2 regions of the Bradyrhizobium sp. WBAH42 genome follow, and region 2 is predicted to be linked to the other one. Evidence: riboswitches for the same ligand, from Rfam matches in the RefSeq annotation. Region 2 holds a riboswitch; the other holds the start of a gene.
The links. Region 2 has a riboswitch for cobalamin ahead of DCG74_RS18515 (DUF1636 domain-containing protein). Riboswitches for the same ligand answer to the same signal wherever they lie in the genome.

Region 1: it holds a riboswitch for cobalamin, as region 2 does, so the genes downstream of both, metE (5-methyltetrahydropteroyltriglutamate--homocysteine S-methyltransferase) here and DCG74_RS18515 (DUF1636 domain-containing protein) in region 2, are expected to answer to the same signal.

What each region holds. Positions count from the first base shown of each region.
Region 1 covers NZ_CP036533.1:8,048,070-8,058,278, forward strand. Annotated here, with positions in the region: gene DCG74_RS37685 (acyl-CoA dehydrogenase family protein) at 1-1,077, opposite strand, end outside; partial or broken gene DCG74_RS37690 (carbonic anhydrase) at 2,645-3,387, opposite strand; gene DCG74_RS37695 (thermonuclease family protein) at 3,396-4,082, opposite strand; gene DCG74_RS37700 (nodulate formation efficiency C protein) at 5,893-6,615, opposite strand; cobalamin riboswitch at 7,299-7,502, shown strand; gene metE (5-methyltetrahydropteroyltriglutamate--homocysteine S-methyltransferase) at 7,603-9,948, shown strand.
Region 2 covers NZ_CP036533.1:3,990,962-4,001,170, forward strand. Annotated here, with positions in the region: gene bluB (5,6-dimethylbenzimidazole synthase) at 1-50, opposite strand, end outside; gene cobS (adenosylcobinamide-GDP ribazoletransferase) at 55-837, opposite strand; gene cobU (bifunctional adenosylcobinamide kinase/adenosylcobinamide-phosphate guanylyltransferase) at 834-1,337, opposite strand; gene cbiB (adenosylcobinamide-phosphate synthase CbiB) at 1,459-2,400, shown strand; gene cobD (threonine-phosphate decarboxylase CobD) at 2,412-3,377, shown strand; gene DCG74_RS18505 (cobyric acid synthase) at 3,366-4,814, opposite strand; gene cobO (cob(I)yrinic acid a,c-diamide adenosyltransferase) at 4,822-5,457, opposite strand; cobalamin riboswitch at 5,498-5,719, shown strand; gene DCG74_RS18515 (DUF1636 domain-containing protein) at 5,813-6,187, shown strand; gene cobW (cobalamin biosynthesis protein CobW) at 6,184-7,218, shown strand; gene cobN (cobaltochelatase subunit CobN) at 7,218-10,209, shown strand, end outside.

The sequences.
Region 1 (10,209 bases), 4.1 Mb from region 2:
CACGAAGCTATCGCACATGGCCCGCGCCAGATTGCTGGTGCTATAGAGCGCCTCCGTTCCAGCCAGACCGCTGGCAACCCTGCAGACCTCAGCGCCCTGCCGCGCGGCGTTCGTTGCCGCGAGCCGCATTAGCATCGTGGTGCCAAGAGTTACCTCACCCTTGAGCGCTTCCTTCCACAGCTCCTCGGTGGCGTCGTAAAAGAAAGAACGAGCGGAACGTAGCAACGCTTCGGCTTTGGCGATTTCAAGCTGGACATAGCCGCGCTCAGCCAACACGGGCGCTCCAGTGATCGAGGCACGAGTTTGGGCCATGGCGATCACCTCTTCTATTGCGGAACGCGCAATCCCGATGCCAACAATAGCATGCGCCTGCGCAGCGAAGGCGACGGCTGGGTAACGATAGATCGGCCCGTCAAGTGTCGGCGGACCGCCGCGGATCAAGGTCCATTCCTCTGGCACAATGACGTCGTTGACGACGACATCGTGGCTTCCGGTGCCTTGCAGTCCGATGACGTCCCAATTCGGCCGAATTGTCACCTTCTCGGCTGGCATCACCGCTACACGCGGAAGGTCACCGCTCGGATCGTCTTCCAACGTGATACCAACTCCTATCAAATCCGCCTCTGGTGAGCCGCTAGCGAATGGCCACACGCCGTTCACGATAAGTCCCTCGGCGCATCGCTTAGCGGGTTGGAGTGGGAAAAGCGCACCCGCCAACACCACGTCAGGTCCATTGGCGTACACTTTGCGAAGCGTGCCGTCCGGAAGAGCAGCGAGGTAGCGAGCTCCATCCCCGAAGCTGGCGACCCAACCGGCGGAGCCGTCGGCCTCGGAAATGCGCTCCACCAGCCGACAAAAATCGGCTGGCGTTCGCTCCTCACCGCCGAATCGCTTGGCAGTCATAGCCCGATAGACGCCGACGCGTCTGAAGCCGTCGATGATTTCCTTTGGAATCTTCTGCGTGCGGCTAAACTCGTTGCGACGCGCACGGATCTCGACGAGTAGCGGCGACAGATTAGCCCAGGTCGCAGGCGCGGCGTGGGTTCTGGAAGTCCCCTTTTCTGGTGGAGCGTTCATAGATCATCCTCCGTGTCTTGAGCCGGTCATCGCCGCGTGTCATTCATTTGGAGCCCGCATGGCGAGGCCAGGTGATTTGGCCCCCGCTGGACGGCGTTCTCAAAGCTGTCTCAGTTGATATCAGTCCATGAGAGTGGACACGGTAGCTTCCCAAACTTGAGTGGCCGGCAAAGCAGCCGATAGGCTGCGGCGGCATCGATCCGCGTTTGCCGCACTGAATCTCCGGCGGTCGATCGGGGCATGCGGTGCATGTCTTTCAACATGAACGTGTGGTCACACTTGGGAACCACGTTTGGAATTCCTGAGTTGTGCTTGGGAGAGCGCCCAAGCTTGCGGCCTCTTGCCCGTCTTCCCAGCAATTGACGTGCCATCAAGCATGGCTGCGGGCTTTGTCTGAATCGCGCGAGATCACTCCGCCGTGCCGTGCCAGCGCAATGCTCGTGTCTCCGTGTTTGCTTTCAGGCACAAGATGTCCTTAACTCAACAAGCGGAGAAGAAAACCCCAGGGGCGGACCGCGACCGCCACCAACCGGGTTCAACCTTCCTGCTTAAGCCTAAGTCCGGCTTCGGTCTCCTGACGCTACCAACAGCCCAAATGTGCTGATCGTGCGACTGCTGGTAAGCGCTTGCTTAGAAGCGGCTCAAGTACGCAGGTGTTCATGAAACTCACGGCGGCTCCAGACGCTGTAGTTGCACGATCGAACTCCGGTTCGAGGTGACCGCAAGAGTGTCCCGCTCATCCAAGCGAAGACGAGGCATTTCGAACAGGTTTTGGGTTGCCAGCGACAGACGAGTCTGTCCACGTTCTGGCATACCGAACGCAAGTTCGTGCGCATTCTCGACTGACCGATTCTCTTGCGGCCGGTGGCGCCTCCTATCTATGCTTGCGGCCTTGGCCGAGCTTGCCAAATTCGTGCGACAACTATGCGTACACCACGAACGTTGCGAATTTTGTAAACTTCGAGGTTCTTCGATCTCCTCATGGAGGACGGCGAACGAGACGGTCTAACGAATGATTGATGCGCGGCTGGTTTTCCGATGGTCGCGGTCTCACAAACGGCCGATGCAGGAGGCTCTCCGGTACTGATGCGGGTAGCATGCTGCCTTAAAAGCCCCGGGCCGGGCAGTCATGCTGGTTGTTCTATGTGATCCTCAGCCCAGGCTGAGCTCGGTTATCAAGGTAGGACCCTGAATGCCTTGCTCCGGTCGAAGCTGAGAAGCTCCCGGGATCGTCGCGTGCTCCGGAGTTCAGACCCTGCAATGCTTCGCATGGCGATCTGCTGCCTGAACCACCTCCATTGGGTTGTCGGCTCAATCAGGAGCCATGAATGCTGTTGGACGCGCTATGTGCGTATCTTGTTGCTGGCCCCGCGTTGCCAACATGAGTGCGTAAAACACGAGAAGAATTATGAGGCCACGCATATCTAATGATTCCTGAAGCGATGACAATTGTGGAGCGGATAGTGTCCGGGCGTATTTGTGGTGGACGTTGGACCAATAATATCGCGCGGAACTGAACCGATGTATCAGGCGGCGTACGATTGCCGGGAGCGTGAAGGCGCTAGCATCAGCTCACAATATCGACCTTGCCGGTGTCGATCCGATACAGCCCCCCGATGACCTTCAGTCGGTTCTGCTCGACTGCAGCGTTCAGAATTGGCCCCGTAGATTTGATTTTGTTGACGTTATCGACCACATTTTGTCGGGTTGCTTGGGCGAACGCGTCGCCGGCTTGGTCGCAAGATGCTTTCACTGCAGGAGAAAGTGCAGTGACCAGGGACGAGATGTGCCCCGGCGGCCGCTTATCTTCATAGAGCGACTTGATCGTAGCCTTTATCGCACCGCAATGATCGTGGCCAAGGACGAGGATCAGCGGCGTGTTGAGTATGGCAACCGCGTATCCATACTGGCTAGCGTATCCTCGTTAGCGAAGTTGCCGGCGACGCGGCAGACAAACAGATCACCTAGTCCGCTGTCGAAGATAAGTTCGGGGACCACGCGGGAGTCGGCGCAGCTCAGAACCGCTGCATATGGATTTTGTCCCTCAACCAAGACTGGCCGCTCGCGCCTGAAATCGTCGATTCGCGATGCGCCTTGGAAATAGCGATCGTTCCCCTTCAGCAGCCGATCCAGGGCAGCATTTGGCGAGAGCAGGTTGTTTGGTTTGGGCAGGCCCTTTGCTTCCTTCGCCTCGGCAATCTTATCGCCGAACCGCAGGAAAACTGTCGAAGCTGCGAACAGCAACAGTGACCGGCGCGAGCGCGCGTGCTTGGTTAAATGGTACATGCGATGAGAATGGGCTGCTTGCATGTGTCGCCTCATGGCACGGCTTTACGCCACCCAGTCGCTTTGGCTTCCGCTTCGCTGCAGAGCCAGCGTTCGCCGCCCTTCTTCGTCATGTCGATTTGTTCGTAACCGCGCTGCCCTGGCACGCGATAAGTCCGCTCGCCGTTGCGCTCGAGAGTCCCTTTTATCAGGCACTCGGACGACGGTGGTTCCGCCAGCAGGAGCGATCCAAGCAGGACTTCCTGAGCGTCGATCGGGACCAAGGTCGCGCCAACGACAATCGTGCTCCTATTGCGGTGAGGCCAGTCCCAGGGGGCGATGAACGCCCCCGACCACAGCCCCGTGTTAGCTGTGCTCGCCACCAACTCATAGACAGCGTAGGTATGGTGAGATGCACCGGCGGAGAGTGCCCAGCCCGCACGTACCATCCAGACGTTCACATCCTCGCCTTCGATGAAGCAGCTACCGAGGGCTCGCCGATACTCATCGACTCTTTGGGTATGACAAACCCACGTGCGCCCATTCGAATGCTTGATAAGCTCGTCGCGAGCAGCTAGGCCGCAGGCCCATTTCCGGCCTTGTGCGTCGAGACAAATGTGATCCGTCTCAGGAGCTTCGATGCCTAGGAGCCGAACGTTCGTTCTTTCGATCTCGATCGTATTGGCGTCGAGGATGCGCGGAACACCGCTGAGTGTCGCGGCGTAGACCGGAGATGTGATGAGAACGAACAATGCGAACATGATTCCGCGGTGCGTCATCCCGACAATAACCTTTCGCTCCTGATCCATGTTCACGCACGATACGGTGCGATCCGACTGCTCGATGGCAGAGGTCCGTCCAGCCGGCGTATTTCGATGTGTGCTTTATGAGAGCTTGGCGTGAGTTCAAACCTACGACCTGACGCTGCGTAAGGATCAAGAGATTTCTTCTGGTGCGTGCGGCGGTATCACTCGAGCATCGGCGGTTCTTCTCACTGGGAGCGTACTGTGACCCTCTGAACCTGGGAGGAGAGTCTCGTCGGCTTTGCGCCGTACTCGCGGCGCTGGACAAACCCGGAGCCTCGAAACGCTGTGCGCACCCTTTGCAAAAAGTGAGCGACTAATGAAGCGTCGGCGCTCGCGGCGGCGTTGGGGGTGGACGAGCAACCTTGCTATTGTTACTTACGACTCCTATTGGCAAACTAGACCGTGCCGACGAGCACGACGAGTTCGCCCCAAAGTATTGTCACGACAAAGATCTGCAAAATGATCTGGTCTGGCTCGCTCTGTCCGTGTAGACAATTACGTGGCGGAGTTCAGCCTCGATGCTCGCTGCGTAAATCAAGCGTTCTTGTTCGAGCAAAGCGCGGAAATCCGACGCCTTCTTACACCGAGCCAGATGATCGTTGCTATCAATCGCATTGTGGCATTTGGTCCTCCGCGCTGCACCGTAGGTCGTTGCTGCTACCGCCCATACGCTTTTACAAGAACTGAATTGTTTATGACTCGTCGGCGCTACGGGCGGCCGCTCTTCGGTCGTGACGGTTCCCCACGATCTCGAGTGGCCTACCCAGGAAGGCCGGCATCAGCGCCCGTTTGCTCCAGGACTTGGAACGGTTGCGATATGGAGCCGCGCTTTGCCGTGTGCGCTCCGGACGTGCGCAAGCTGCCCACGTGTTCGGACAATCGCGAGCGCCATCCTGATGCAATTCAGTGTGAGGATACAGTCCACGATACGCGATTGCCCATCGCGCACTCGTGGCGAATAGCTCTGGTGCGGTTAGCCGACTCAAGCTACACATCATTCTTAAGTACCTCACTACATAATGGGAATGACATGGTGGCAGTCGTTCGGGAAGTAACAGTCTCATCTTACGCGCTTGAAGTAGATGGCCAACTCAGAGCCGAATTCGCAACCAAAGACGGTGCCACGGCAGGTGGAGCAGAATTAAAGAAGCGGTTTCCCAAGCTTACGATCCGGGTCTATGACGTGCAGACGAATGAGCGCGAGGAAATCTAGGCCGAGTCAGTTTGGCGCTCGACATTCTGTACATCTCCGGAGCTTTCGCCCTGCGGTGAGTAGGCGCTCAGCGGGTGTGCCGGGCTTGCTACCAGTGTAACTTCCTAGCCCGTTTCGTTTCAGCGTCGGTCCCTAGTGCCGGGCGTCGCTACGTTCACGCTCCTGCGTATGTCACGCAGCTACGCGATGTGCGGAGCGCACGCCTCATCGGCTCGGGTCGGACGCATCCCCAAGCGCTCTAGCGAAGAATGCAGGAGAGCTAGTCCCCCGCAACCTGGTTGCTCTCACTGGGTGGAGTGCAGGCGGGCAAACCAGTCGCAAACTAGTACGCGCCGCTGAGCTCGACACCTGGCGGAAAAGTATCATGCTGCTTGACCTTTCGTAGGGCAGGCCGAACTGCTGCGAGAAGGGCAGCCGGACTATTGCGGAGCCGTAAGCAACGCAACTGCGGAGCGGGTATGTCTTGCAGTTGGTACGAGGCTTTCGACCGTACGGCAGCTGCGGTGCGATGTTGCTCTGCCCGGCCGTCTACTAAGGCCTTCGGTCCCCTAAGTCTTCCTCTTCCTTTGGCTCGGTCCGTTGAAACCAGGAGCCCGGAGGAAATTTCGCGATGCGCTTGGCAAAAGAGGATTGTGGCTCCCAATCTTGGCCTTCGCTCTTCTCGAAAGTGATGACCCCGTTGTGTGTAAAATAACGTGGTCCTTGGATATCGCAATTCACCAAGAGCAGAATGCGCCATAGATCGCCTTTCTCGTTCGGCTTGTCATTCTGCTTGGGTAAGTAGTCTACCCCAACAGGTTCAATGATAGTGCATCGGCCCTGCCGCAGAAGATCGCCGAGCCGGCCTTGCGGCGTAGTCACAAAGTTGAAGTTACTTGGATCATGCAGAAAGCTAAGGTTTGCGTCCCTTTCACCATCTGCGACTTCTTTGGCGATCAACGAGAGCGCTAGGGCACGCCAGCCCAATTCCATCGGCTTCGCATAGGTTGACGCAAGCTCAATCGTACCGTCGAGCGCGACTTTCCAGGTGATAGCGTACTGTTCGTCTGATTTGTTGTTTCGGTGCCGGGTCCACGAAACGAAAACATAGTCGTTTTCGCCAAGTTCAACGACCCCCCACATCTGAGGGACGAACTGTGCCACCTTCGAGACATTGGAGAGGATTTGTTCTATCGTCTCACCATCTTGCGCTCGCCACGTTGACTTGAGTCTTTCGACAAGTGGGTTGTCGCTGGCGCCAATGGTGTTGCTCATGGCAGCCGGCCAGGCTAGGCACATTAGAAGTCCGCCCAGGGCAAGCCATAGCGCGGGTCTTCCCGACATTCTCTTCATAACTCTCGGCCTATCGCGTTTCATCCGTACATCTTTCAAAGCGGGCAACCTTGAAGCTGCTATGAGCGGGCGCAAGAAGTTTACGGAGAGGCGACGGGGCACCCGTGGCTATCCCGCGCGGGCAGCCGCTCCCCTCTATGTCACGCGCCGCTAACTTCCCTAGCCCGCGACAGCTTCAATTGGCTGAGCTGGACATACCCAGCAAGAGAGACTGGGTATGTCGAGCGGCTTGCATTCTTTGTGCCAGGGAGAGGGCGGAGAGTTGCACGGGTTTTATGTCCCTCTTGTCGACTTTCCAACCTGCGCACGCTTCGATGTTTCCATTCAGTGTATCGGCCGCAGTTTGTGGATCCTTTCAAGTGCGTTTGCCGTCATTGAACCGTCTGGTACGCGATCGTTGGCGTCGGCGTGCGGCCTACATGATGGCTGGCGACAGGAAGCCGGCTTAATCGATGAACTTTGAAGTCTGGTTAGCACGCAAATCAACCTGCTCGTCCCGTATGTTGCTAGATTGCGCTGCTCATAGAAAGGCACGGTTATTCGCCTAGATGTCGCAGATTAGCTTGGCACATGATCTGAGAGGTTGACGGAAGAGTCCTCCTGTCGATAATCCAAGTCGTCGAGGTTCTCCGAATCCCACTTGATCCGGAGCTAAGAGGGAAGCCGGTGCAAATGCCGGCGCTGCCCCCGCAACTGTGAGCGGCGAGCTACTGTCCAACGATGTCACTGAAGCCAGCACGGCTTCGGGAAGGCCGGACAGCAGCGATGACCAGCAAGCCAGGAGACCTGCCCCGACGATGTATTGGTCCACGGGCGGGGTGTCTCGGTGGTGCGCCAAGCAGCCGTCGCATGCGCGACTTCCTCTGCCTGCGTCCGCCATGGCCTTTGTCCCCAACAGGGGTTAACACTATGTCTCTTCTCTCTCTTCCGGTTGCTACGCTCGGGACGCCACGCATCGGTCCAAGGCGTGAGCTCAAATTCGCTCTCGAAAGCTACTGGGCGGGAAAGATCAGCGAACAGCAATTGCTCGAGGACGCATCCGGGCTGCGCGCAGCGAACTGGGCTCGTCAGAAATCTCTCGGCGTCACGATCATTCCGTCGAATGACTTCTCGCTGTATGATCAGGTGCTCGATACAAGTGTCATGGTTGGTGCTATCCCGGAGATCTACGCCTCGAAAGGAGACTACGTTTCCCTCAAGACGTACTTCGCCATGGCTCGCGGATCACAATGCGACGACCAGGATACGAGTTGCGGTCTCCGCCAGCGGGGGTCTGGCGCACCCGCGCAGGAAATGACTAAGTGGTTTGATACCAACTACCACTACATGGTTCCCGAGTTTTACAAGGGACAGGCGTTCAGACTTTGCTCTCGCAAACCCATCGAAGAGTATGAGGAAGCAAAGGCTCTCGGCTTTCAGACCCGCCCTGTCCTGATCGGGCCCGTCACATTCCTAAAACTCGGCAAGAGTGCCGATGGCGCGTTCCAGCCCCTATCCCTACTAGATGATTTGATGCCGATCTATATTGAGGTTCTGCATGAATTGGCCGAACGAGGGGCAAGTTGGGTTCAGTTTGACGAGCCCTGCCTGGTCCTTGATCTGAACGAAGCGGTACCAAAAGCACTGCTACATGCTTATAACCGTTTCGCAAAAGAGGGACCGGCTATCAAGATCATGGTTGCCAGCTATTTCGGCGGCCTAGGCGACAATTTGGATACCGCCTTGAGGCTCCCAGTCTCGGGTCTGCACGTTGACCTGGTTCGAGCGCCAGAGTTGTTGGATCAGATCATTGCTGTCGGTCGAAGAGATCTCGTCACGTCGCTCGGTGTCATCGACGGCCGGAATGTGTGGCGATCGAACCTGTCGTCGCTCCGTCGGCGGTTGGAGCCCGCGATTGCGAAGCTCGGCAAGCACCGTGTACAGCTCGCTCCATCCTGCTCGCTGCTTCATGTGCCGGTCGATGTTGAACTCGAGACCGGGCTCACGTCCGACGTCAAGAGCTGGCTTGCTTTCTCTGTTCAGAAGATGCGTGAGCTTGCGATCCTGGCGCGAGCACTCGCTGGCGACCAAAATGTCGGGCTCGCTCTTGCCGATTCGGAATGCGCTGCGACTGCCCGCCGGACTTCGCCGAAGATCCATGATGCCAATGTCGCTGCCCGGATGAGCGCAATCGACCAGACGATGCGCCGGCGCGCAAGTCCGTTTGCACGTCGTTCCGAGATCCAAAGGGCACGCTTTGGACTACCAGCTTTTCCCACCACCACGATCGGATCGTTTCCTCAGACCACAGAAGTCAGAAATGCTCGGGCGGCGCATGCGCGAGGCGCGCTGAGCGACGAGCAATACGATAGGTTCATCAAGGAGGAGATAGCCCGCGCCGTACGTTGGCAGGAGGACATCGGTCTTGACGTCCTCGTGCACGGCGAGTTTGAGCGCAATGACATGGTGCAGTACTTTGGCGAGCAACTCGCCGGCTTCCTATTTACCAGGAAGGGATGGGTACAGTCTTATGGTTCGCGCTGCGTCCGGCCCCCGATCCTGTTTGGCGATGTAGTGCGGTCGAAGCCGATCACTGTGGACTGGTGGCGTTACGCGCAATCACTAACTAGCAAGCCAATGAAGGCGATGTTGACCGGACCGGTGACGATCCTGAACTGGTCGTTTGTTCGCGATGATATTCCTAGGAGCGAGGTCTGCCGTCAGCTTGCGCTTGCGATCCGCGACGAAGTGCGCGACCTCGAGAATGCCGGTGCGGGCATGATACAGATCGACGAAGCTGCACTTCGCGAAGGATTGCCCTTGCGCCGATCGGAGTGGAAGGCCTATCTCGATTGGGCCGGAGAGTGCTTCCGCATCTGCTCATCAGGCGTTACCGATCAGACGCAAATCCATACACATATGTGCTACTCCGAGTTCAACGACATCATCGGTGCGATCGCTGCAATGGATGCGGATGTCATTTCGATCGAGACGTCGCGATCGAAAATGGAACTACTGGGCGCATTCAGCAAGTACGAATACCCAAATCAAATCGGACCTGGCGTGTACGACATCCACTCTCCACGCGTTCCCGAGGTGAGCGAAATGAAGGAGCTGATGGTGCTGGCTCGGACGCGTTTGCAAGAATCACAGCTCTGGGTCAATCCGGACTGCGGCTTAAAAACGCGCAAATGGGAGGAGGTGCGGCCTGCGATAACCAACATGGTCGCTGCCGCCCGCGAACTGCGCGCTGCATCGTCCCCGCAAAATCATTGATCCGGCGCTCGGTCTGTTCTCGACCAAGCTACTCGCTTGTGGTCAATACCGCGCTCCATAATCTCGCGGCAAGACTTGGGGCCAACAAAAAGTGCTTGGCCCCAGTTGATGGTTGGAACGGATGTGCACCCGGAGAAACGACGCTGACGGCTCGCGTTACTTGGCCAAAAGAGAATAGCCGACGGTTCACCAAGGCGAGAGCATTGGCCGAGAATATGAACACACATCGATACGTTTATCGTAGCTCCTTATGCCGTGCTA
Region 2 (10,209 bases):
ACGAACAGCTCGCGCAAGTGCTGGCGGAAGGTATCGTCGAACTCGACCATGAGGTCATCGCCCCATCTGGAAGGACGCGGCCACCAGCAGGATCAGGATCTCGCCCGTCTGCTCGAACGCGCCGAGAATGTCGCCGGTCTGCCCGCCGATCTGGCGGATGGCAAGCCGCGCCAGCATCAGGCCGGCCAGCGACAGCAGGATCAGGCCGACCAGCGCCTTGCCCGGCCCCAACGCCAGGGCAAGCGCGAGCGTTCCAAGCGCGAAGGCGATCGCCACGCTGCGGCCGGGCGGTGCCCCGGCGCCGGCCGATAAACCGTCAGGCCGCGCCGGCGGCACCAGCGACATGAAGGCGGGCACGCCGGCGCGGGCAGCAACGTGCGCCGCGCACAATGCGAGCATGACGGTCCATGGATTTGCGATTGTGGCAAGCGCGCTCCAGCGCAGACCGAACGACAGGATCAGTGCGCAGACACCATAGGTCCCGATCCGGCTGTCGCGCATGATCTCGAGCTTGCGCTCGCGCGTGCGGCCGCCGCCAAGTCCGTCCGCGGTGTCGGCAAGTCCGTCCTCGTGCAGCGCGCCGGTGATGAGGGCGGTCGTGGCCAGCACGAGCAAAGCGGCAAGGCTCGGCGTCAGTCCGAGGCGAATGGCGATCTTGTAAGTGAGGGCGCCGGCGAGGCCGACCAGCAGTCCCGCGACCGGCAGCGCCCAGGTCGCGCGCGCGATCGCGCCGTCACCGGCGGGCTTCGAAGATGCCACCGGGAGGATCGTCACGAACGATGTCGCCATCCTGAGATCGGCAAAGATGTCTTTGAGCAGCTCGGCGCGCGGGATCATTTCAGCTTCATCGGCAGGCCGGCGACGACGAACTCGACCTCGTCGGCGACACCGGCAATGATCTGGTTCATGATCCCGGCGGCATCGCGGAAGCTGCGCGCCAGCGCATTGTCGGGCACGATGCCGAGGCCGACCTCGTTGGTGACGAGGACGACCGGGCTCTTGAGATTGAAGAGGATCGCGGCAAGCGCGTTCACCTCGTGCTCCCAGTTACGCCCGGCATGCATCAGGTTGGAAAGCCAGAGTGTCAGGCAATCCACCAGCCTTGCGCCGCCGCCATCGGTTGCGAGCAGCGCGGGCACGAGATCGAGCGGCACCTCGCGCTCGATCCAATCGATTCCGCGGCGCGCGCGGTGTCTTGCAATGCGTTCCTGCATTTCGCCGTCGAGCGCCTCGGCCGTCGCGATGTAGACGGGCTGGCCGGCAAAGCTGCGCGCGCGCGCTTCCGCCCGGGTGCTCTTGCCCGATCGCGCCCCGCCGGTGATCAGAATGACGGCCATGAAGGTCTCCTGCGATGAGCACTAATCATCAAACGCGGCCAAAGACAAAGCCGAAATCAGGCGGCGAGGGGCTTGCGCTCGGCCGCCGTCTTGCGCAACAGGGGCGGGACAGGAGACCAATGTGGACTTTGCGGGCGCGATGGTGGTGGCGATGGCGGTGGATGCCCTTCTGGGCTGGCCGGCATGGCTGTTCGCGCGGATCGGCCATCCCGTCACCTGGCTCGGCCGGCTGATTGCTGCCATCGACACCGCCTGGAATCGCGCGTCCGATCCGCCGGCATTGCGTCGAGCCGCCGGCGTCGCCGGCGCGCTTGCGGTGATCGCGCTCTCCGCTGCGCTCGGTTGGGCGCTTCAATCGCTGTTGCCTTCGGGCTGGATCCAGATCGTGCTGATTGGCATCCTTGCCTGGCCATTGGTCGCGCTGCGCTCGCTGCATGATCATGTGGCTGCCGTCGCCACGCCCTTGCTGGCCGGCGATGTCGCCGCCGCGCGCGATGCCGTCTCACGCATCGTCGGCCGTGATCCCGCAGCGCTCGATGAAGCCGGCATCGCGCGCGCGGCGATCGAGAGCCTTGCCGAAAACGCCTCCGACGGCATCGTCGCACCGGTGTTCTGGGGCGCGCTATTCGGCTTGCCCGGGATCCTCGGCTACAAGGCCATCAACACGCTGGACTCCATGATCGGCCACCGCAGTGAACGGCATGAAGCCTTCGGCTGGGCGGCGGCGCGCATCGACGATGTCGCCAATTTCATTCCAGCGCGGCTGACCGGATTCCTCTTCGTGCTGCTGGCACCGCAGCGGTCGGAGGCGCTGGCGTGCATGACGCGCGATGCGCGCCGTCATCGCTCGCCGAATGCCGGCTGGCCGGAAGCGGCGATGGCGGGCGGACTCGGCGTGCGGCTCAGCGGTCCCCGCATCTATCACGGCAGTGGGACCGACGAGCCCTGGCTGAACGAAGGTGCGCGCGATCCGCGCGCTGCCGACATCGCGGAGGCGCTGACCGTCTACCGTCGTGCCATGTCGCTGGTCGCAGGCCTGCTTGCGATCCTGGCCTTCGCGTGAAAGAACGGGGCATGCGTGAGCACGGCGGAAATCTGGACCTGGCCCAGCAGCGTTTTGGCGGACGCGCGGAGGATTGGATCGACCTGTCGACGGGCATCAACCGCTTGCCATATCCCGTGGGCGAGGTGAGCGCGCGCGCGTGGAGCGCGCTGCCCTCGCGTGCCGAGATCGAGGCCCTGCATCGGGCCGGCCAGCAGGCCTATCGCACGAGCGCCCCGGTCGTTGCGATGGGCGGTGCACAGGCCGCCATCCAATTGCTGCCTCAGCTTGCGGTGCCAGGGCGCGCGCGCATCCTCGCACCGACCTACAACGAATATGCCGGGGTGCTGTCGGCCGCGGGCTGGGATGTCCAGGAGGCTGCGGAGCTCGATGCGCTCGCGGGTGCGGACCTCGCCATCGTGGTCAATCCCAACAATCCCGACGGTCGACGTCATGCGCCGAAGGACTTGCTGGCATTGCTCCGGCGCGTCGGCCACCTCGTCATCGACGAGAGCTTTGCCGATGCCGATCCGCAATTGTCGCTTGCGCCCGACGCGGATCGGCCGGGACTATTGGTGCTGCGGTCCTTTGGAAAGTTTTATGGGTTGGCCGGCCTGCGACTCGGCTTCGCAATCGGTGATGCCGCCGATATCGACAGGCTTGCCGCGATGTCGGGCCCATGGCCTGTTTCAGGCGCGGCGATCGAAATCGGCTGCCGAGCCTTGCGCGATAAGGCCTGGGCCGAGGCGACGTCGGCGCGGCTCGCGCGCGACTGTCGTCGTCTCGACGCGATGGCGCATTCGCAAGGCTGGCGGCTGATCGGCGGCACACCGCTGTTCCGCTTGTACGAAACGCCTGACGCGCAGACCGCGCAAGAGAGGCTCGCGCGCGCCCACATCTGGTCCCGTGTCTTCGCGCAACAGCCCACATGGCTGCGCCTCGGGCTTCCCGGCAGGGAAGCCGAATGGACGCGCCTGGCTGAGGCCCTAGCGCGCTAGCGCGAGCAGGCCTTCGACGTCGAGATGGACTTCGATGTGATCGGCCAGCGCCTCGAGCGCGCTTTCGACCCGGTCGTGATAGGGTTCCTCGCCTGCGGGAATGTCGAGCTTGGCGAGGTATGCCTTGCGGAAATCATCCGACGTGAACAGGCCGTGCAGATAGCTGCCCTGCACGCGTCCGTCGCGCGAGATGGCGCCTTCGGGCTCGCCGCCCAGCTTCGCGAAGGGGCGGGCGCGATCCGGGCCGTCGGTGCGGCCGATGTGAATCTCGTAGGCCTGGATCGGCTGATCCGTCGCGGCGTGCACGGCCGCAACGCGCGTGAGGGTTTTTTGCGGGCTCATCACCGTCTCGACATCGAGAAGCCCGAGGCCCGGCGTGTCGCCCGCAGGTCCCTCGATGCCCTCGGGATCGGCGACGCTGCGGCCCAGCATCTGATAGCCACCGCAGAGGCCGAGCACATGGCCGCCCCTGCGGTGGTGCGCGAGGAGATCGATGTCCCAGCGTTGCGCGCGCAGGAAGGCGAGGTCGCCGCGGGTGGATTTGGAACCGGGGACGATAACGAGGCGCACGTCGCCCGGGATTGCTTCGCCTGGGCGCACCATTACGAGATCGACGCCCGGTTCGAGCTTGAGAGGATCGAGATCGTCGAAATTGGCGATCCGCGACAGTGCGAGACAGGCGATCTTGCATTGACCGGGCTTGCGTGCGTCGCGCAGGCCGAGCGCATCCTCGGCCGGCAGCTCGCCGGCACGCGCGAACCAGGGCAGCACGCCAAGACCACGCCATGCGGTCTTTTGCTCGATCAGCCTGTAACCGTCGTCGAACAGCGTGGGGTCGCCGCGGAACTTGTTGATGACGAAGCCGGAGATCATCGCGGCGTCGTCGGGATCGATCACCGTCTTGATGCCCACCAGTTGGGCAATGACCCCGCCGCGATCGATGTCGCCCACCAGCACGACCGGCACATCCGCCTTGCGGGCAAAGCCCATATTGGCGATGTCGGACTTGCGCAAATTCACCTCGGCCGGACTGCCGGCGCCCTCGACCAGCACCAGATCGGCCCGCGCCTTCAAGCGTTCGAAACTCTCGAGCACCGCGCCCATCAGCGACGGCTTCATCGCCGCGTATTCGCGCGCGCGTGCGGTCGCGATGCGCTTGCCATGGACCACGACTTGCGCGCCGACATCGGTCTCGGGCTTGAGCAGCACCGGGTTCATGTCGGTGTGCGGCTCGACACCGGCGGCGAGCGCCTGCAATGCCTGGGCGCGGCCAATCTCGCCGCCATCGACGGTGACGGCGGCGTTGTTCGACATGTTCTGCGGCTTGAACGGCAGCACCCGCAGACCACGGCGCGTGAAGGCGCGCGCGAGGCCGGCGACGATGAGCGACTTGCCCACGTCCGAGCCGGCCCCCTGGATCATCAATGCGCGTGCCATCGTGCCTTCAGAACTCGACGCCGGCCTGCGCCTTGATGCCGGAACGGAACGGATGCTTGACCAGCGTCATCTCGGTGACGAGGTCGGCGATCTCGATCAGCTCGTCCTTGGCGTTGCGCCCGGTGAGCACGACATGCGTCATCGCAGGCTTCTGCGTCGTCAGGAACTCCACCACCTCGGCAATGTCGAGATAGTCGTAGCGGAGCGCGATGTTGATCTCGTCGAGCACGACCATACGCAAGTTCGCGTCAAGGATCAGCTCCTTGGCTTTCTCCCAGCCGGCACGTGCGGCGGCGATGTCGCGGGCACGGTCCTGCGTCTCCCAGGTGAAGCCTTCGCCCATCGCGTGGAACTGGCAGAGATCGCCGAAATGGCCGGTGAGCAGGCGCCGTTCGCCGGTATCCCAGGCGCCCTTGATGAATTGCACCACCGCGCAAGGGAAGCCATGCGCGACGCAGCGAACGATCATGCCGAAGGCCGAGGAGGATTTTCCCTTGCCCGCGCCGGTATGGACGATGATCAGGCCCTTTTCGCCGCTCTTGGTCGCCATGATCTTGTCGCGGGCGGCCTTCTTCTTCGCCATTTTCTGGGCGTGCCTGATGTCGGTATCCTCGGCTGATTGGGTATCCGGTTCAGACGTCATGGGACCCGGTCCTTCGGCTTGACAAGTGGCGGCCACCGGCAAATGGTGGCCCGGCGTTGGTTCCTGTCCTATGACAGGCGAAGAGGGAATGCGATAGGGTCCGAATCGGCAAGATTTGGATCCAAACTGCAGCCGCCCCCGCGACCGTGACCGGAGAGATGCCCGAAGCCACTGATTCCTTTCGGAATCGGGAAGGCGGGGATCGAAGGGCCAAAACCCTGCTCCGCAAGCCGGGAGACCTGCCAGCGCGGACGAGTTTTGGACCGGCGGACGGGGTGTTCCGCGACGGGGAAGCGGGCCTTCAGGAGAATGGTCCGTGCGCCTCATCGCCTCCCGCTGTTATCTGGAAGAGGCGATGACCGTCACACTTCATGTCTGCATCACCTGCCGCGCCGGCCAGACGCTGGGCGAGGGCGAGACGACGCCCGGCAAGCGCCTGCACGGCGCGATCCTCGAGGCCGGCGTGCCGGAGGGCGTCAGCGTGGTTCCCGTCGAATGCCTGTCGGCCTGCAGCCAGGGCTGCTCGGTCGCGCTCAGCGCACCCGGCCGCTGGTCCTATGTCTATGGTCGCCTGTCCGATGCGAACGCGCAGGACGTGGTCGCAGGCGCCGCTGCCTACGCTGCCGCGCCCGATGGCATCGTGCCCTGGCGCAGCCGTCCCGAAATCTTCCGCAAGCAGTCGCTTGCCCGCATTCCCCCCATTGCCGTCGTGCCGGAGGCCGCTGAATGAACTCGCTCGCAAAAGTCCCGGTTACGGTGGTCACCGGTTTCCTCGGCTCCGGCAAGACGACGCTGATCCAGCATCTGCTCAGCAATGCCGGCGGCAAGAAGCTCGCGGTGCTCGTCAACGAGTTCGGCAGCGAGGGCGTCGACGGCGAGATCCTGAAATCCTGCGCCGATGCGAACTGCCCGGAGGAGAACATCGTCGAGCTCGCCAATGGCTGCATCTGCTGCACGGTGGCCGATGATTTCATTCCGACGATGGAGCAATTGCTGGCGCGGCCGGTGCGGCCCGATCACATCCTGATCGAGACCTCGGGACTGGCATTGCCGAAGCCGCTCTTGAAGGCGTTCGACTGGCCGGAGATCCGCTCGCGCATCACGGTCGACGGCGTGATTGCGCTGGCCGACGCCGAGGCTGTCGCGGCCGGCCGCTTCGCGCCGGATCCGGCTGCGGTCGAAGCGCAGCGCGCGGCGGACGAAAATCTCGATCACGAGACGCCGCTGTCGGAGGTGTTCGAGGATCAGATCGCCTGTGCCGACATCGTGCTGCTGACTAAGGCCGACCTTGCGGGCACCGCGGGCATCGAAGCCGCAAAGGCCGCGATCACCGCCGAGATGCCGCGCCGCGTGCCGATGCTGCCGGTCACAGACGGCGCGATCGATGCGCGCGTCATCCTCGGTCTCGGCGCTGCCGCCGAGAACGATCTCGCCGCGCGCCCCTCGCATCATGACGGCGAGGAAGAGCACGAGCATGATGATTTCGCCTCCGTCGTGATCGACCTTCCGGAGGTGGCGGATATCGAGGCGCTGGTCGCATCGGTGCAGAAGCTGGCGCGCGAGCAGAACGTGCTGCGGGCCAAGGGCTACATCGCGGTCGCTGGCAAGCCGATGCGGCTGTTGCTGCAGGCGGTCGGTGAGCGCGTGCGCCACCAGTTCGACAAGCCATGGGGCGCGGGTCTCAGGCAGTCAAAACTCGTCGTGATCGGCGAGCATGGCGATATCGACGAGGCTGCCATCAAGGCAGGACTGGGAGTCTGATGCACGTCGTCTTCCGCGAGAGCCGCGGTCTCGAGGAGACCGCGACGCCAAGAGACATCGGCCAGGACCCGGCCGATCTCGTGGTGCTCTCGTATTCGGATTCCGACCTTGCCGCGTTTGCGGCCGGCTGGCGGCGCGGCCGAGGAAGCCTGCCGTCGTTGCGGCTCGCCAATCTTGCCGAGCTGCGTCATCCGCTGTCGGTCGACACCTATATCGAGCGCACGCTGTCGAAGGCGCGCGGCATATTGGTGCGCCTGATCGGCGGGGAATCCTATTGGGCGTATGGGCTCGCGGCGCTCCAGCAACTCGCGAAAGAGCGCAACATCGTGCTCGCCGTGCTGCCGGCGGACGGCCGCGACGACACGCGGCTGGATGCGTACTCGACCCTGCCGGTCTCGACGCTGCGTCGGCTCAAGGTGCTCTGCGACACTGGCGGCCCAGTCGCAGCGCAAGCCGCGATCGCGCAGCTCGCGCTGGCCTCCGGCCTTTATGCCGGCCCGGTCATCGGAGAGATGACCGTGCCCGAGATGGGATTCTATGATCCCGTACGCGGTGTCATCGCTGCGCCTGCGGGCGGCGAGGGGAAGCCGCGCGCATTCGTGACGTTCTATCGCTCCTATCTCACGGCCGCCGATACCGGGCCGGTTGACGCGTTGATTGCCGCGCTGCGCGAGAAGGGATTTGACGCCTACGGCGTGTTCGTCACCTCGCTGAAGGCGCCAGGCGTTGCAGACTGGCTGCGCGCGCATCTGGCGCAACATCCTGCGGCGGCGATCGTCAATGCGACGGCGTTTTCGGCCCTTGGCGATGACGGCACGACGCCATTCGATGCCGCGTCCTGTCCGGTGTTCCAGGTCGCGCTCTCCACTGCGCGGCGTGAGGACTGGGCGGAATCGCTGCGCGGCCTCTCGCCCGGCGATCTCGCGATGCACGTCGTGCTGCCCGAAGTCGACGGCCGCCTGTTCGCCGGTGTGGTGAGCTTCAAGTCCGCTGGGGAGCGCGATCCCGATCTGCAGTTCTTGCATCTGGCGCACAGGGCCGACGAAGAGCGCGTCAACGCCGTTGCCGCGCGCGTCGCGGCCTGGCGGCGCCTCGCGGAGAAGCCGATCAGTGAGAAGCGGCTGGCGATCGTGCTCTCGAACTATCCGGGCCGTCCGCATCAGATCGCGCACGCCGTTGGTCTCGATGCGCTGGCGTCGGTCGAGGCGTTGATCTCCGATATCGCGGAGGTCGGCTTCGACGTTGCGTCGGTCGATGCGCTCGGCGAGAAACTGTTGAAGCAGAGCTTGAATTGGAGCGTCGCGGATTATCGGGCGGCGCTCTCGTGTCTCCCGCAATCCTTGCAGGACGATCTTGCGCGCGCCTGGGGCGCGCCGGATGACGATCCGAGCTGCCGCGATGGCGTATTCCATTTCGCCGGCATCGCGTGCGGCCGGTCGATCATCGCGGTGCAGCCCGAGCGTGGCGATGCCGCCTCGCGCGATGCCGACTATCACGATCTCGCCCGCACGCCACGCCACGCCTATGTCGCGTTCTATCTCTGGCTCAGGCAGCAAGGCTGCGATGCCGTCGTGCATGTGGGCGCACATGGCACGCTGGAATGGCTGCCGGGTAAATCCGTGGCGCTGTCGCGAGCGTGCTGGCCGGAAGCGCTGATCGGCGATCTCCCCGTCGTCTATCCCTTCATCGTCAACGATCCCGGCGAGGCCGCGCAGGCCAAGCGGCGCATCGGCGCGGTCACGATCGGCCATCTGCCGCCGCCACTTGAGACATCCGCGGTGCCGGAAGCTTTGCGCCGGCTCGAACGGCTGCTCGACGAATATTCGACCGCTGACGGTCTCGATCCCGCCCGTCGTCAGCGCCTGATCGCGGCGATCCGCGACGAGGCCCGTGCGGCCGGCCTCGAAGAGGATCTCGGCCTGGATGCATCGGCCGCGCCGGCCGAAGCGATTCCGCGGATCGATCGCTTCGTTTGCGACCTCAAGGAGAGCCAGTTCGGCGACGGCCTGCACGTGTTCGGCCGCGGCGCCTGCGGCGAAGCGGAGCGGGATGCGTTGCGTGCCGCGCTCGCCGGACAGCGCGTTGCACCGGGACCATCGGGCTCGCCCTATCGGGGTCGACAGGACGTGCTGCCGACGGGGCGCAATCTCTTCGCCGTCGACCCGCGGGCGGTGCCGACGCCGTCGGCGCATGCGCAAGGCATCAAGCTTGCTGAAGAGCTGCTGCGTCGTCACTTGCAGGATCACGGCGACTGGCCGAAAGGGCTCGTGGTCGACCTCTGGGGCTCGGCGACGATGCGTACCGCCGGTGAGGAGTTTGCGATGGCGCTGCATCTGGCCGGCCTTGCGCCGCGCTGGGATCATGCGTCCGGCCGCGTCACCGGCTACGACATCATCGCGCCGGCCGAGCTCTGCCGTCCGCGCATCGACGTCACGCTGCGCGTATCCGGCCTGTTCCGCGATGTCTTCGCGGGTCTGGCGCAATTGTTCGAAGCCGCCTCCGAAGCGCTTGCGTCGCGAGAAGAGGAGGGTGAGGAGAATCCGTATCGCCACCGCGCGTCCCGCGTGTTCGCGCCGCGGCCCGGACAATACGGCGTCGGGCTCTCGGCTATCCCGGATGCGTTCACGCCGGAGACGCGCGAGGCCGCCGGCGAAGCCTGGCTGTCGGCGTCGTCCTGGGCGTTCTCTGCCGATGGCGCGATGCAGCCGGATCGCGCAGGTATCGAACAGCGTCTCGCGTCCGCCGACGCTTTTGTCCATGTCCAGGACTTGCCCGAAACCGATCTGCTGCTCGCCGCCGATTATGCCGCGCATGAGGCAGGTGTTGCTGCGGCGGCCGCGCATCTCGGCGCCGTCGCGCCGTCGCTCTATCACCTCGATGCGACACGGCCCGGCGAGCCGCATGCGCGCACGCTGACGGAGGAGATCTCACGGGTCGTCAGGGCACGCGCGGCCAATCCGGCCTGGATCGCCGGCATGATGCGTCATGGCT